Regions from separate parts of the Actinobacillus succinogenes 130Z genome, predicted to be linked through region 2. Evidence: riboswitches for the same ligand, from Rfam matches in the RefSeq annotation. Region 2 holds a riboswitch; the other holds the start of a gene.
The links. Region 2 has a riboswitch for thiamine pyrophosphate ahead of ASUC_RS06640 (ABC transporter substrate-binding protein). Riboswitches for the same ligand answer to the same signal wherever they lie in the genome.

Region 1 (7,266 bases), 260 kb from region 2:
GGTATCGAGATAACCGACGTTATAACGGTTTTCGCCTACGTTTAACGGCACCCGTTCCACCACGTTAATTCCCGCGGATTTCATGGTTTCGATTTTCGCCGGATTATTGGTTAACAACCGAACAGCTTTCACCCCCAATTGTTCAAAAATATCGGCGCATACGGAAAAATTACGTTCGTCCGCTTTAAAACCGAGAGCCAGATTCGCTTCGATAGTGTCCATACCTTGATCCTGCAAAGCATAAGCACGAATTTTGTTAATCAAGCCGATGCCGCGGCCTTCTTCACGGTGATAAATCAACACGCCGCGCCCTTCCTCGCTGATTTGACGCAATGCTCTGGCAAGCTGGAAACCGCAATCGCATTTCAAACTGTGCAACGCGTCGCCGGTTAAACATTCGGAATGAATGCGGGCCAATACCGGCTGTCCGTCTTCCACATCGCCCATCACTAACGCAACATGCTCTTTTTTGGTGTCGGGAAACTCAAATCCCACAATTTTAAAAATACCGAATTCGGTCGGTAAAGTGGCTTCAGTCACACGCTGAATTTTTGCCATAGATAAATTCCTTATTCTGATTTTGCCGCACTAATGATAGAATGCAAACTTGATTAAAATACCATCATTAGGAAGCCGTATTTATGTTAAAACGCCTGTCATTATATACGTTTTTACTGTGTCTTGTGCCAATTTTTGTCTGGATTTTTTCCTGGAAATGGGCGGGAGATGCGCATCTCACCCAATTTGATCAGTTTCTTTATTGGCTGACGGAAACCGGCAGTTCGCCTTATGCCCTCATTACTTGCGGTGTGTTTGCCCTGCTTTTCGCTCCGATTTTCCCGAACCGTAAAAAATGGACGCTGGCGGTCATTGTCATGGCTCTCGCCACTTGCGTCACCCAAGGCATTAAAAGCGTGTCCAAAACCGTTTTTGCCGAACCTCGCCCTTTTGTTATCGAACTTGCAGAAAAATCCGGCGTTTCTACCGAATATTTCTATGATCACCCGCGTCAACAGCGGAAATTACTGGTAAATCAGTTCTATGCCGATAAATCCGAAACGCCGGCTTGGTTAAGCCGTCACCGCGAACATGAAACCGGCTACTCTTTTCCTTCCGGTCACACGATTTTCGCCGTCACCTGGCTGTTATTAGCGGTCGGTTTTACCGAAATCTACGGACGTTGCAAAACCAGCTCCAAAATCTTAGTAGCGACGACCTTCCTGTGGGCGTTATTAATGCTTGTCAGCCGTTTACGCCTCGGCATGCACCATCCCATCGATTTATTAGTCAGTTCCTTAATCGCCTGGATGATTAATTGCAGTGTTTTTTGGTATTTACGTAAAAAAGCGATCTTCGTCAAAGAATAAAGCGAAAAGTGCGGTTAAAATTTTCAAAATTTTTGCATAGGAGAAAGGTATGTTATACGGATTCGACATCGGCGGCACTAAGATAGAACTTGCCGTTTTCAATGAAAAATTAGAAAAACAGTACAGCGAACGCGTACCCACCCCGCAAAATAATTATGACGAGTGGTTATCCGTTATTGTCAGTCTGGTGCAAAAAGCCGACGCTAAATTCGGTTGTAAAGGCTCGGTAGGCTTAGGCTTGCCCGGTTTTGTCAACCGGGAAACGGGTATTGCCGAAATTACCAACATACGTGTTGCCGACAATAAACCGATTTTGAAGGATTTGTCCGAACGCTTAGAACGTGAGGTGCGGGCGGAAAACGATGCCAACTGTTTCGCACTTTCCGAAGCCTGGGATGAAGAAAATCACCAATATCCATTCGTGCTAGGATTAATTCTCGGCACCGGTTTCGGCGGCGGCCTGGTGTTCAACGGCAAAGTCCATTCGGGTAATATCGGCATGGCGGGAGAACTGGGCCATATTCAGTTGAATTATCACGCTTTAAAATTGCTCGGTTGGGATAAAGCGCCGATATATAAATGCGGTTGCGGTAATTCTGCCTGCTTAGACACTTATTTGTCCGGTCGCGGCTTCGAAATGCTGTATCGAGATTTACAGGGCGAATCGCTGCCCGCCAAACAGATTATCGAAAAATTTTACGCTGATGATAAAAGTGCGGTCGAATTTGTGAAACTTTTTGTGGAACTGGCGGCGATTTCCATCGGCAATATCATCACCGCGTTAGATCCCCATTTAATCGTGCTGGGCGGCGGTCTGTCCAATTTCGATTATCTTTACGACGCGTTACCGAAAGCGCTTCCTTGCCATTTGATGCGTAGTGCCAAAGTCCCTGTTATTAAAAAAGCCAAATACGGCGACTCCGGCGGCGTACGCGGTGCGACGGCGCTGTTTTTAACACGCTGATGATTTTTGTCAAAAGTGCGGTAAAAATTGACCGCACTTTTTTGTTTTTAGGCGTACAATATCTTTGTGGCAATTTGATTACGGAGGCAATCATGGCACAGAAAAATCTCAAACGGCAAGTCTTCGACTATGTGCTGACGCAGTACGGCTCCGAACCGGAATATTTATGGAAAACCTATCCCGATTACGCCGTTTTGCGTCATACGGATAACCGCAAATGGTATGCCATTGTGATGAATGTGCCGAAATCGAAACTCGGACTGAGCGGAACGGGAGCCATCGATATAATGAATATTAAATGTTCGCCGGAAATCCTCAGCACTTTTCTTGCCCAACAGGGGGTTCTGCCCGCCTATCATATGAATAAATCCCACTGGATGACTATTCGGCTTGACGGTTCGGTGGATAAAGACACGATTTTCTTTTTGCTTAACGGCAGTTTCGATTTAACCGCCACCCGCCAAGTGAAGAAAAAACTCGGTATCGCCCGTTATACGGAATGGATTGTGCCGGCCAACCCGAAATATTATGACGTAGAAAAAGAGCTGCGCGAAGGCGGCGAAATTATTTGGAAACAAAGCAATAATATTGCTGTGGACGATATTGTCTATATGTACGTCACCGCGCCGACGGCGGCAATCCGTTACAAATGTTTAGTGCTGGAAGTCAACATTCCTTATCAATTCCGGCATGATCGGCTGCAAATCAAACGAGTGATGAAAATCCGTTGTTTAAAAGAATACGATAAAAATCTTATTCCCCGCGTGAAAATGGCGGAATTCGGCGTTTCCGCCGTGCGCGGTCCCCGTCATATGCCTTATAGCTTAAAACGGGAAATTGAGGCATTAATCGGAGAACAAAAAGCATCATAACTCAAAGTGCGGTCAGAATTTCCGCTGTTTTTTGTGATCCCGCTCACAATTTTCATAAACTGTTTTGTTTTTTCAAAATAATCGGACTAAACTACAGACCCATTAGTCGGGGTGCCGCGTAAGCGGCTGAGATAACACCCGTGAACCTGATACAGCTAATACTGGCGTAGGAAACTAATTGCAGCCTCTTGAGCATAATTTGCGGCGGAATCGTTCTGCCCGCATGTCAAAGTCAACCGATTTTCTTTTCCTTTCGTCCTGTTGCTGTTTAACTTTATGCTGAAGACAAAAGGAACCTTATGCAATTCCGTTATTTATCCCTCGTGCGGCAGCAAGCGCCGCTGGAGCACTGCATTACCAATATCGTTGTCACTAACTTTTCTGCCAACGGCTTATTGGCTTTAGGCGCCTCACCCTTTATGTCCGCTATGCCGCAAGAAGTGACGGAAATCCAAAATTTCGCCCAAGCTTTATTAATTAATATCGGTACGCTGAATCAAAGCGATGTGGAAGCCATGTTAATCGCAGGCAAAGCCGCCAATCGTACGGGCGTGCCGGTGGTATTAGATCCCGTAGGTGCGGGCGCAACGCTCTTTCGCCGAAAAATCGTCGAACAATTTCTGGCTGAAATCAACTTTGCGGTCATTCGCGGTAATGCGGCGGAAATCGGCTTTTTAGCGGGAACGGACTGGCAAGGTAAAGGCGTGGACGCCGGTACCGGCGCCGATTCCGAAAATTTAAGCCGGCTCGCCCAAAGCGTTGCGCAAAAATATCGTTGTGTCGTCGCATTAAGCGGTGAAACCGATTTTATTAGTGACGGATTAAAAACCTACCAAATCTGTAACGGTACAAGGATGTTACCTAAAGTGACAGGGTCAGGATGTTTACTAGGTGCCGTGATCGCCGCATTTTTAGGCGTCAGCCCGCCGCAGGATTATTTTTCCGCCTGCACGGAAGCCTGCACGGTTTACGCAGTTGCCGGCGAACTTGCCGCTCAAGGGCTGAGCAACGAATACGGTAGTTTTGCGATGAATTTTATCAATCAGTTAGGGGCAATTCATGAAACCCGACTCGCCGATAAGGCACGAGTTCTCGCCCAACACGAATAAGGAGCATAATATGACAACACCACAGGTTCTCACCATCGCCGGTTCGGACAGTGGCGGCGGAGCCGGTATTCAGGCGGATATTAAAACCTTCCAAATGCGCGGCGTATTCGGTACTTCCGTGGTTACCGCCGTCACGGCGCAAAATACTTTAGGCGTCTTCGATATTCATCCGATTCCGGCGACGACCATTCAAGCGCAATTAAAAGCGGTTGCGGAGGATTTCACTCTTGGTTCGGCGAAAATCGGTATGTTAGGTAATGCGGAGATTATCGCCTGCGTCGCAGAAGGATTGGAACAATATCCGTTGCCGAATATCGTATTGGATCCCGTGATGATCGCCAAAGGCGGCACTCCGCTTCTGCAACAAAACGCCGTTGCCGCGCTGAAAAAATTAATCCTCCCTAAAGCGTATATCGTCACGCCCAATATTCCCGAAACGGAAGCGCTGACCGGCATTAAAATTCAAAACCATCAATCCGTTTTCGACGCTGCGCAGATTTTACTCGAATCCGGGGTGAAAAACGTAGTGATTAAAGGCGGACACAGCCAAGATTCGAAAAGCGCGGTCTGTACGGACTGGATTTTTACGCCGCAAGGCAATTTCACATTGGAATCTCCGCGTTTCGATACCCGTCACACCCACGGTACCGGCTGCACGTTTTCCGCCTGTATCGCTGCGGAGCTGGCAAAAGGTTGCAGCGTAGAACAAGCCGTTCGCACCGCGAAGAGCTACATTACCGCCGCTATTCGTCATCCGTTAAATATCGGGCACGGCCACGGGCCGACCAATCATTGGGCATATTCTCATGAATAAAATTAAATCCATGCTTTCCGTTTATTTTATCGCCGGTTCGCAAGATTGCCGTCACTTACCCGGTTCGCCGGTGGAAAATCTGTTGAATATTTTACAGCAGGCGTTAGAAGCCGGTATCACCTGTTTTCAATTTCGTGAAAAAGGCGAACGTTCGCTGGCACAGAATCCGCAGTTAAAACACCGGCTGGCTCTGCAATGCCAACAGTTATGCCGACAATTTAACGTGCCCTTTATCATCAATGACGACATCGGACTGGCATTAGCCATTCGGGCGGACGGCATTCATGTAGGGCAAAAAGATACGGCGGTCGAACGCATTTTATCCCGTGCCGACTATCGTCCCATTATCGGGTTGTCCATCAACACGCTAGAACAGGCGCAAGCTAATAAAGAACGGCTGGGTATCGACTATTTCGGTATCGGGCCGATTTTCGCCACCCAGTCCAAAGCGGACCACGCCCCTGCGGTGGGCATGGAATTTATCCGACAAATACATGAACTCGGCATAGACAAACCCTGTGTCGCCATCGGCGGTATTCACGAAGATAATACGGCGGAAATACGTCGTTTAGGAGCGAACGGCGTCGCCGTAATTTCCGCCATTACAAGATCCAACGACATCGCCCGCACCGTACAAAACTTAGCTTGCCATTCATAACTAAAAGTGCGGTCGGAATCCGGTAAGTTTTGCTGATGAATAAAAACCTTTAAAATTGCGACCGCACTTTTTGCTTTAACAGGTATGATAAAAACGATAAGATAACGCTCATACTCATTACAAGGAGCAAGCAGCATGCCATTTAATCTGAAAAACCGTCATTTATTAAGTTTAGTTCACCATACCCCCCGCGAAATTCAGTTTTTACTCGACTTGGCGCGGGAGTTAAAACACGCCAAATATACCGGCACGGAACAACCGCGTTTGAAAGGAAAAAATATTGCCTTAATCTTTGAAAAAACCTCCACCCGCACGCGTTGTTCCTTTGAAGTGGCGGCTTATGATCAAGGCGCGAATGTGACATATCTTGATCCCGTTTCCTCTCAAATCGGACATAAAGAAAGTATTAAAGACACGGCGCGCGTACTGGGGCGTTTATACGACGCTATCGAATATCGCGGTTTCAGTCAGCAAATTGTGAAGGATTTGGCAAAATATTCCGGCGTGCCGGTATTTAACGGGTTAACCGACGAATTCCATCCGACCCAAATGCTGGCGGACGTACTCACTATGCTGGAACACAGTACCAAACCGCTGAACGAAATCAGCTATGTTTATATCGGCGACGCCCGCAATAATATGGGGAACTCGTTGCTGTTAATCGGTGCTAAATTGGGCATGGATGTGCGGATTTGCGCGCCGAAAGCATTGCTGCCGGAAGAAAAACTGGTTGTCATGTGCCGGGAATTTGCCGAAGAAACCGGCGCACGCATTACAGTGACGGAGGATATTGATACGGCGGTGCGCAATGTGGATTTCGTACACACCGATATTTGGGTGTCTATGGGCGAACCGCTTGAAGCCTGGGGCGAACGTATTGATTTGCTGATGCCGTATCAGGTAACGCTGGACTTAATGAAACGTACAGGCAATCCCGGCGTGAAGTTTATGCACTGTTTACCGGCGTTTCACAACTGCGAAACCAAAGTAGGACAGGAAATTGCGGCAAAATATCCGGCGCTGGCAAACGGTATTGAGGTCACCGAAGAGGTGTTCGAAAGCCCGATGAATATTGCCTTCGAACAGGCGGAAAATCGTATGCATACCATTAAAGCCGTAATGGTTGCTTCATTGGCTTAACAGAAACACCCTGACAAAAACTCAGTAAAAAATCACCGCACTTTTGCAACATGCAAATGCGGTGATTTTTCTTTTTCGATTCGAAACGGATAAGCATACATTAAATCATGTTGCATTATTCCAATTCGGCCAACATACCCAATACCATTTCGCAAGACTGTTTAGCGGCAATAGGCAGAAATTCTTCAAAAGACATACCGGCTTCGCCGTCACCCGCATCGGAAATCGCCCGCACCACCACAAAAGGTACGCCGAAAGCATGACATACATGGGCAATCGCCGCTGCTTCCATCTCCACTGCGGTAACGGGTGGAAAATCCGCTTTAATTTGTGCCAAACGTT
Region 2 (7,266 bases):
GGTTTGAAAATCGCCAAACACGGGAATCGTAGCGTCTCCAGCAAAACCGGCGCCAGCGATTTACTTTCCTGTTTAGGGGTAGATATTAATATGAGCGCCGAAAACGCCCGTCAGGCATTGGACGAAATCGGGTTAGCCTTTGTATTCGCACAAAAATATCATACCGGTTTCAAGCATGCCGTTCCCGTACGTCAGGCACTAAAAACCCGTACCATTTTTAATATTTTAGGCCCGCTGATTAACCCCGCTCATGCCAAACGCCAGTTGCTGGGCGTATACAGCCCGGAATTATTGAAACCTTATGCCCAGACCAACGCCCGTTTGAATCGCGAACACAGTATTATTGTGCACGGCAGCGGCTTAGACGAAGTCGCCATTCACGGAAAAACTCAAGTGGCGGAATTACGTGACGGCAAAATCGAATATTATGAATTATCCCCGCAAGATTTCGGTTTCGACGTTAAACCGCTGGAAAATCTGCGTGGCGGCGAACCAAGAGAAAATGCCGAAATTATCACCGCACTTTTACAGGGACGCGGGACGGATGAACAAAATCAAGCGGTCGCCATGAATACCGCTTTATTGATGAAACTGTTCGGCCATGAGAACATTAAGCAAAATGCGGAACAAGTCCTGGCACAGCTTGCAAGCGGCCGAGCCTTCGATACCTTGGTAAAACTCACCGCATACTAATTTTTTAAATACGGGAAAAATAATGACATTAGATACAGCTCCGACAATTTTACAAAAAATTGTGACCGACAAAATCGAATGGGTAAAAAACCAAAAAGCGGCATTGCCGTTGGAAAGTTTTCAGCAAAACATCACAAAATCCGACCGCAGTTTTTACGATGCCTTAAGCCAAGGTTCTCATCAGAAGCCGGCATTTATTCTTGAATGCAAAAAAGCGTCACCCTCTAAAGGATTGATTCGCAACGAATTTAAGCCGAAAGAGATCGCCGATGTGTACAAGCATTATGCCTCAGCCATATCCGTGTTGACGGATGAAAAATATTTTCAGGGCGACTTCCGCTATCTGAAAATCGTGCGTGACATTGTCACGCAACCGGTATTGTGCAAGGATTTTATCATCGACGAATATCAGGTTTATCTTGCCCGTTACAGTCAAGCCGATGCTATTTTGCTGATGCTTTCCGTGCTGGATGACGAAACCTATCTAAAATTGTCCGCACTTGCCCACCGACTCGGTATGGGCGTGTTGACGGAGGCCGGTAATGAAGCGGAATTCGAACGCGCACTGACATTAAACGCCCAAATTATCGGCGTGAATAACCGCAACCTGCACGATTTAACCGTCGATTTAAATCGCGTAAAAAATCTGGTGGAAAAATATGCCGGGCAAATTCCTGAAAATGTGAGAATTATCAGTGAATCCGGTATTTATACCCATCAACAGGTTAACATGTTGGCGACATACGCACATGGGTTTCTGATCGGCAGCAGCTTAATGGGCAGCGATGATTTGAATAACGCGGTACGCGCCGTGGTTTTCGGCGAGAATAAAGTCTGCGGGTTAACCCGCCCGCAGGATGTGCAATCCGCGTATATCAACGGCGCATTATACGGCGGACTGATTTTTGCCGAAGGTTCGCCGCGGCAGGTTTCATTGCGTCAGGCTCAGGAACTGACCGCCGCCGCCCCGTTACGTTTCGTCGCAGTTTTTCAAAATCAATCTATTGATTTTATTGTAAAAATCGCCGCCCAATTACAGGTTTATGCGGTGCAACTGCATGGTTCGGAAACCGACGCTTTTATCGCAGATTTGCGTGTAGCCTTGCCGTCCCGAATTCAAATTTGGAAAGCAATTTCCATTGACGTGGAGCCAGAAAATAATCTGGAAAGTGCGGTCAAAAATACCGACGTTTTTTCTGAGATCCCCTATGTTGATCGCTATGTACTGGACAGTAAAATCGGAAATTGCCGAGGCGGTACGGGAAAATCTTTCGATTGGCGAAAAATACCCGCTCGGCTAAAAGCTAAAGTTATGCTGGCAGGCGGTATATCCCTGGAGAATATCGACGCCGCACTGGATCAGCAATGTCTTGGTTTGGATTTAAATTCCGGCGCGGAAAGCGGTAAGGGCGTGAAAGATCCGCAAAAAATCACACGGCTTTTCCAGCGTATTTTGCAATGTTAATTCATCGACCTATAAACAAAAAGAAGAGGTTCTCCTCTTCTTTTTGTTTTTCGCGAACTTTATCGGATTTTAAACTTTTTCCAGTTTCGCTAAATGGGCTATCAACCACTTAATGCCCTGCCCTTGGAACGCGATTTGCAGACGCGTATTGTTATCCGTTCCTTCCACATTGATAATCGTTCCCTGTCCGAATTTGGCGTGACGTACTTTCTGTCCGGTTTTCCATTCGTTCTCATCGCCCCTCAATACACGTCCGGAATTGACCGCACTTTGTCCGACTGCCAACCGGTTGTAAGCGCGGGTCACCGTACCGCGTAAACGTACCGTCCGAATACATTCTTCCGGTAATTCATTGATGAAACGAGACGGAATATGGCGTTCTTCCTTACCGTATAAACGACGGCTTTCCGCATAGCAAATGGTCAGTTTTTTCTTTGCACGAGTAACGCCCACATAGGCTAGACGACGCTCTTCCTCCAAACGGCCGGGTTCTTCCAAAGACATAAAACTCGGGAAAATCCCTTCTTCCACACCCACCATAAACACGCGCGGAAACTCCAGCCCTTTCGCCGAATGCAAGGTCATCATCTGTACACAGGATTGATGCGGACCGGCCTGTTCCTCGCCGGCTTCCAGCGAAGCATGAGTTAAAAACGCGGTTAAATCGGACATATCATCCGCTTCTTCCGGCTTAATAAATTCACGAGCGGCAGATACCAATTCTTCCAGATTTTCTATCCGCACTTCTCCTTTTTCGCCTTTCTCCTGTTCATACATTTGATACAGCCCGGAATGCTTAATCACAAAATCCGTTTGAGCAAATAGCGGCATTTCTTCCGTTTCTTGCGCTAAGGAATTGATTAATTCCACAAAACGCATTAAGGCGGTCGCGGCACGTCCCGCCAGCTTATTTTCCTGAATGGCGATTTGGGTGGCCTGCCATAAAGTAATCTGCCGTTCTCGGGTAAATTGACGCAAGGTTTCCAGCGTACGTTCGCCGATACCTCGGGTCGGCGTATTCACCACGCGTTCAAATGCAGCGTCGTCATGGCGGTTATTGACCAACCGCAAATATGCCAGCGCATCCTTGATTTCCTGTCGTTCGAAAAATCGCATACCGCCATAAATACGATACGGAATCTGCGCCCGAATCAGCGCTTCTTCCAGCACCCGGGATTGACTGTTACTGCGGTACAACACGGCGCATTCGTCTAGTTTACCGCCGTCTTCCAGCCAGATTTTAATTTGCGAAGACACAAATAAGGCTTCGTCCAGTTCATTAAAGGCCGCATAAATGCCCACCGGTTCGCCTTTATCGTCTTCCGTCCACAAATCCTTACCAAGACGGTTGCTGTTATGAGAAATCAGTTGATTCGCCGCCTGCAGAATATTACCGGTGGAACGGTAATTTTGCTCCAGACGAATAGTTTGCGCCTGCGAAAAATCATCTAAAAATTTTTGAATATTTTCAATTTGAGCGCCGCGCCAACCGTAAATAGATTGGTCGTCATCGCCCACAATCATGACATTACCCGTTTTCCCGGCAAGCAAACGAATCCATTCATACTGAATTTTGTTGGTATCCTGAAATTCATCCACCAGAATCTGTCCGAATCGACGTTGATAATTTTGCAGAATCAACGGTTTATGTAAAAACAGTTCATAAGCGCGCAACAGGATTTCGGCAAAATCCACCAATCCGGCTCTATTGCAGGTGTCCTGATAAATGCGGTAAATTTTGATCCATTCCTGTTCCTGGCGATCGTTCATATCGTCAATCTGCTGAGGTCTTAATCCCTCGTCTTTTTTATTATTGATATACCAACAGGCCTGTTTCGCCGGATACATTTTTTCGTCATAATTGTGTAGTTTTAATAACCGTTTGACTAAACGTAACTGATCTTCACTGTCTAAAATCTGAAAATCCTGCGGTAAACCGGCATCGGCGTAATGAGCGCGCAATAAGCGGTGTGCAATGCTGTGAAAGGTTCCCACCCACATACCGAATAAACGCTGGGAGGAATACCGGGCTAATGCGGATTCAATCCGCTGACGCATTTCCGCTGCGGCTTTATTCGTGAAGGTGACCGCCATAATACTGCCTTCGGAAATACCTTCTACAGCAATCAACCAGGCAATTCGCTGAGTTAATACGCGCGTCTTGCCCGACCCCGCCCCGGCAAGAACTAAATAATTGCCTAAAGGGGCGGCGACGGCTTCGCGCTGTTTGTCGTTCAAGCCGTCAAGTAATTCTGAAATATCCATAAAATTTCATATCTGTTTAAATTTACACTAAATTATAGACAGTACGGATGAATTGTCAATGCGTTCATCCGCCCGTATTTACAAATGCATGCAAACAATTTATAGTGCTTCCCGTTAGTCGGGGTGCCGCGAAAATCGGCTGAGAAAATACCCGGGAACCTGATACAGTTAGCACTGGCGTAGGAAACTAATTTTCTGTTTTGACTCTTTCGTTTAGCTGTTGACTTGTTCTATTTTTATCTGTACGGGAGCAAATCAATGATTCATTCAGTTCTATTAAACCGCAAAAAAACTATTCTAAAATTAACCGCACTTTACCTCTTTTCCGGCTGGCTTCTCCCCATGACGGCTCAGGCAGAAGGCAGATTAAATATTTATTGCAGTGTACAAAATACCGCTTGCGAAAAAATCAGTCGCGCCTTTGGTGAAAAATACAATGTAAAAACTCAATTTGTGCGCAACAGCACCGGCACGGTATTGGGTAAAATCAGAACCGAAAAGGATAATCCGCAGGCGGACGTGTGGTACGGCGGCACTTTGGAACCCCATTTACAGGCGGCGGATCTCGGGTTATTGGAAAAATACCGTTCGCCGAATCAAAAATACATTATGCCGCGCTTCAAAAAATTGATGGACCAGCAAGGCGATTACATCTCGGTGATTTATCTGATGGAATTGGCCATCGGGGTCAATACCAAAAAGTTGCAAGCATTGAACGTCAAACCGCCGAAGTGCTTTAAGGATTTATTAGCCCCCCGCTTTAAAAATCAAATTCAGTATGCGGATCCGCGCGTATCCGGTACGGGATATTCCTTTATCACTACCCTCGCGGCACTGTGGGGAGAAGATAAAGCCTTCGATTACTTAACCGAACTGAATAAAAACGTGGCTCAATTTTCCAAAAGCGGTTTGGCCACCAGTAATCTGGCGACAGGCGAAGTGGCAGTGGATATCAGTTTTATGAACGCTTATTTGCGCGAACGGGAAAAAGGCGCACCGGTCGAAGGCGTACTACCTTGTGAAGGCGTAGGTTATACATTAGGTGCCACCAGCATTATCAAAGGCGCCAGAAATTTGGATAACGCCAAATTATTCACTGATTGGGTATTAACGGCGGAAGCGCAGGAAATCCCTTGGCGGGAAGCGAATTCTTATCAACAGCCGACAAATATTCATGCCAAGGCTTACCCTAAAGCCCGTCTGCCGCAAACCGTCAATTTCATCGATCTCGATGTTATCCGTTTCGGTTCGGATAAAGAAAGCAAACGCCTGATTCAGCGCTGGACGGATACTTCGCTAAACCAATAATATTTGCACATTTAACGGTAACGGCATGTAAGTTCCCACTTCATGCCGTTATGAAAAAATCACTGAAATTTGACCGCACTTCCTGTTTTGCGCGTCTTGCTTACTTACTTTCGAACCCGTTTAGGCTTAAACGTTCCGTTCCCGTATATACTGTCGCACGTCCTGTGCGGGCAAAACCGATCAAGGTTAAAGCCGTGTCTTTCGCGGTCCGTACGGCTAAATCCGTCGCCGCAGAAATAGCAACTAACATTTCAATGCCGCAAATTGCGGTTTTTTGTACCATTTCATAACTGGCGCGGCTGGTACTGACGACGAAACCTTGCGGACGACCGCTTTTAGCATGCCAGCCCAGCAGTTTATCCAATGCCACATGACGCCCTACGTCTTCACGGATTGCCAGTAATTCGCCTTGTGCCGAGAAAAACGCAACGGCATGGGTTGAACCGGTTTGTTTTCCCAGCGACTGCGCCTGTTGTAATTTAGCCAGACAATCATCCAATAAATTCAGCTCAAAATGTAAAGTGCGGTCGGTTTTCGGCAATTTTTTAATGACCTGTTCCAATTGTTCCGTACCGCAAATACCGCAACCGGTACGCCCGGTTAAATTACGGCGTACTTCTTTGAGTCGCACAAAACACCGGGTTGCCAATTCGATTTGCACTTCAATGCCGCCACAGCTTTCCAGCACATCAATTCCGTAAATATCGGCAGGTTTGTCAATAATCCCTTCCGTCAGAGAAAATCCCACGGCAAAATCTTCCAAGTCTTCGGGGCTGCACATCATCACTGCGTGAGATATACCGTTATACACCAATGCCGCCGGCACTTCTAACGCCAAAACATCACTCTTATTCTGTAAAATGGCTTTTTCATCGGATTTTTGAAAGAAAGTGACGGGCGTAATGGTGGTAGAATTCAAAGTGCGGTCCTTTTTAATCGTATTTTTTAAATATTTTAGAATGTATTGTGTGACTCTACAATCTGAAAATCAATAAATTACGGTTAAATAAAAAGCGTTCTTATTTACTGTTTTTTTTGACAATTTTGCTAAAAAATTGACCTAAATCACAGAAAATAACCTATATGCACAAGATTAGTTATAGATTTACCTATAAAAACTCGGTATTCTTAAGCCATTAATCTAGGTATTTTTTACTTTTGATTAACATTTCCATAACGAATTTTTCTTAACCCATCTCCTCATTCGGAGTAAGGACAATCTATGCAGATCACAAGACGTAAGTTCTTTAAGGTCTGTGCAGGAGGCATGGCGGGGACGTCTGTTGCAGCATTAGGTTTAATGCCTACCGCAGCATTTGCCGCACCACGCGAGTATAAACTTTTACGGACAAAAGAAACTCGTCAATCCTGCACATATTGCGCAGTCGGTTGCGGCATGCTGATGTACAGCATGGGTGACGGCTCAATGAATTCCCGCGGTAAATTAATCCATGTGGAAGGCGACCCGGATCATCCGGTCAGCCGTGGGGCGCTATGCCCGAAAGGCGCGGGCGTTTTAGATTTCGTCAACAGTC

Region 1: another riboswitch for thiamine pyrophosphate. It lies ahead of thiM (hydroxyethylthiazole kinase); the one in region 2 lies ahead of ASUC_RS06640 (ABC transporter substrate-binding protein).

What each region holds. Positions count from the first base shown of each region.
Region 1 covers NC_009655.1:1,665,356-1,672,621, forward strand. Annotated here, with positions in the region: gene ribA (GTP cyclohydrolase II) at 1-558, opposite strand, end outside; gene ASUC_RS07815 (phosphatase PAP2 family protein) at 642-1,367, shown strand; gene nagK (N-acetylglucosamine kinase) at 1,417-2,331, shown strand; gene ASUC_RS07825 (MmcQ/YjbR family DNA-binding protein) at 2,424-3,203, shown strand; TPP riboswitch at 3,301-3,393, shown strand; gene thiM (hydroxyethylthiazole kinase) at 3,503-4,312, shown strand; gene thiD (bifunctional hydroxymethylpyrimidine kinase/phosphomethylpyrimidine kinase) at 4,323-5,126, shown strand; gene thiE (thiamine phosphate synthase) at 5,119-5,784, shown strand; gene ASUC_RS07845 (ornithine carbamoyltransferase) at 5,920-6,924, shown strand; gene ASUC_RS07850 (5'-methylthioadenosine/adenosylhomocysteine nucleosidase) at 7,040-7,266, opposite strand, start outside.
Region 2 covers NC_009655.1:1,409,855-1,417,120, reverse strand. Annotated here, with positions in the region: gene trpD (anthranilate phosphoribosyltransferase) at 1-693, shown strand, start outside; gene trpCF (bifunctional indole-3-glycerol-phosphate synthase TrpC/phosphoribosylanthranilate isomerase TrpF) at 716-2,158, shown strand; gene uvrD (DNA helicase II) at 2,228-4,423, opposite strand; TPP riboswitch at 4,533-4,626, shown strand; gene ASUC_RS06640 (ABC transporter substrate-binding protein) at 4,682-5,731, shown strand; gene fdhD (formate dehydrogenase accessory sulfurtransferase FdhD) at 5,832-6,650, opposite strand; gene fdnG (formate dehydrogenase-N subunit alpha) at 6,954-7,266, shown strand, end outside.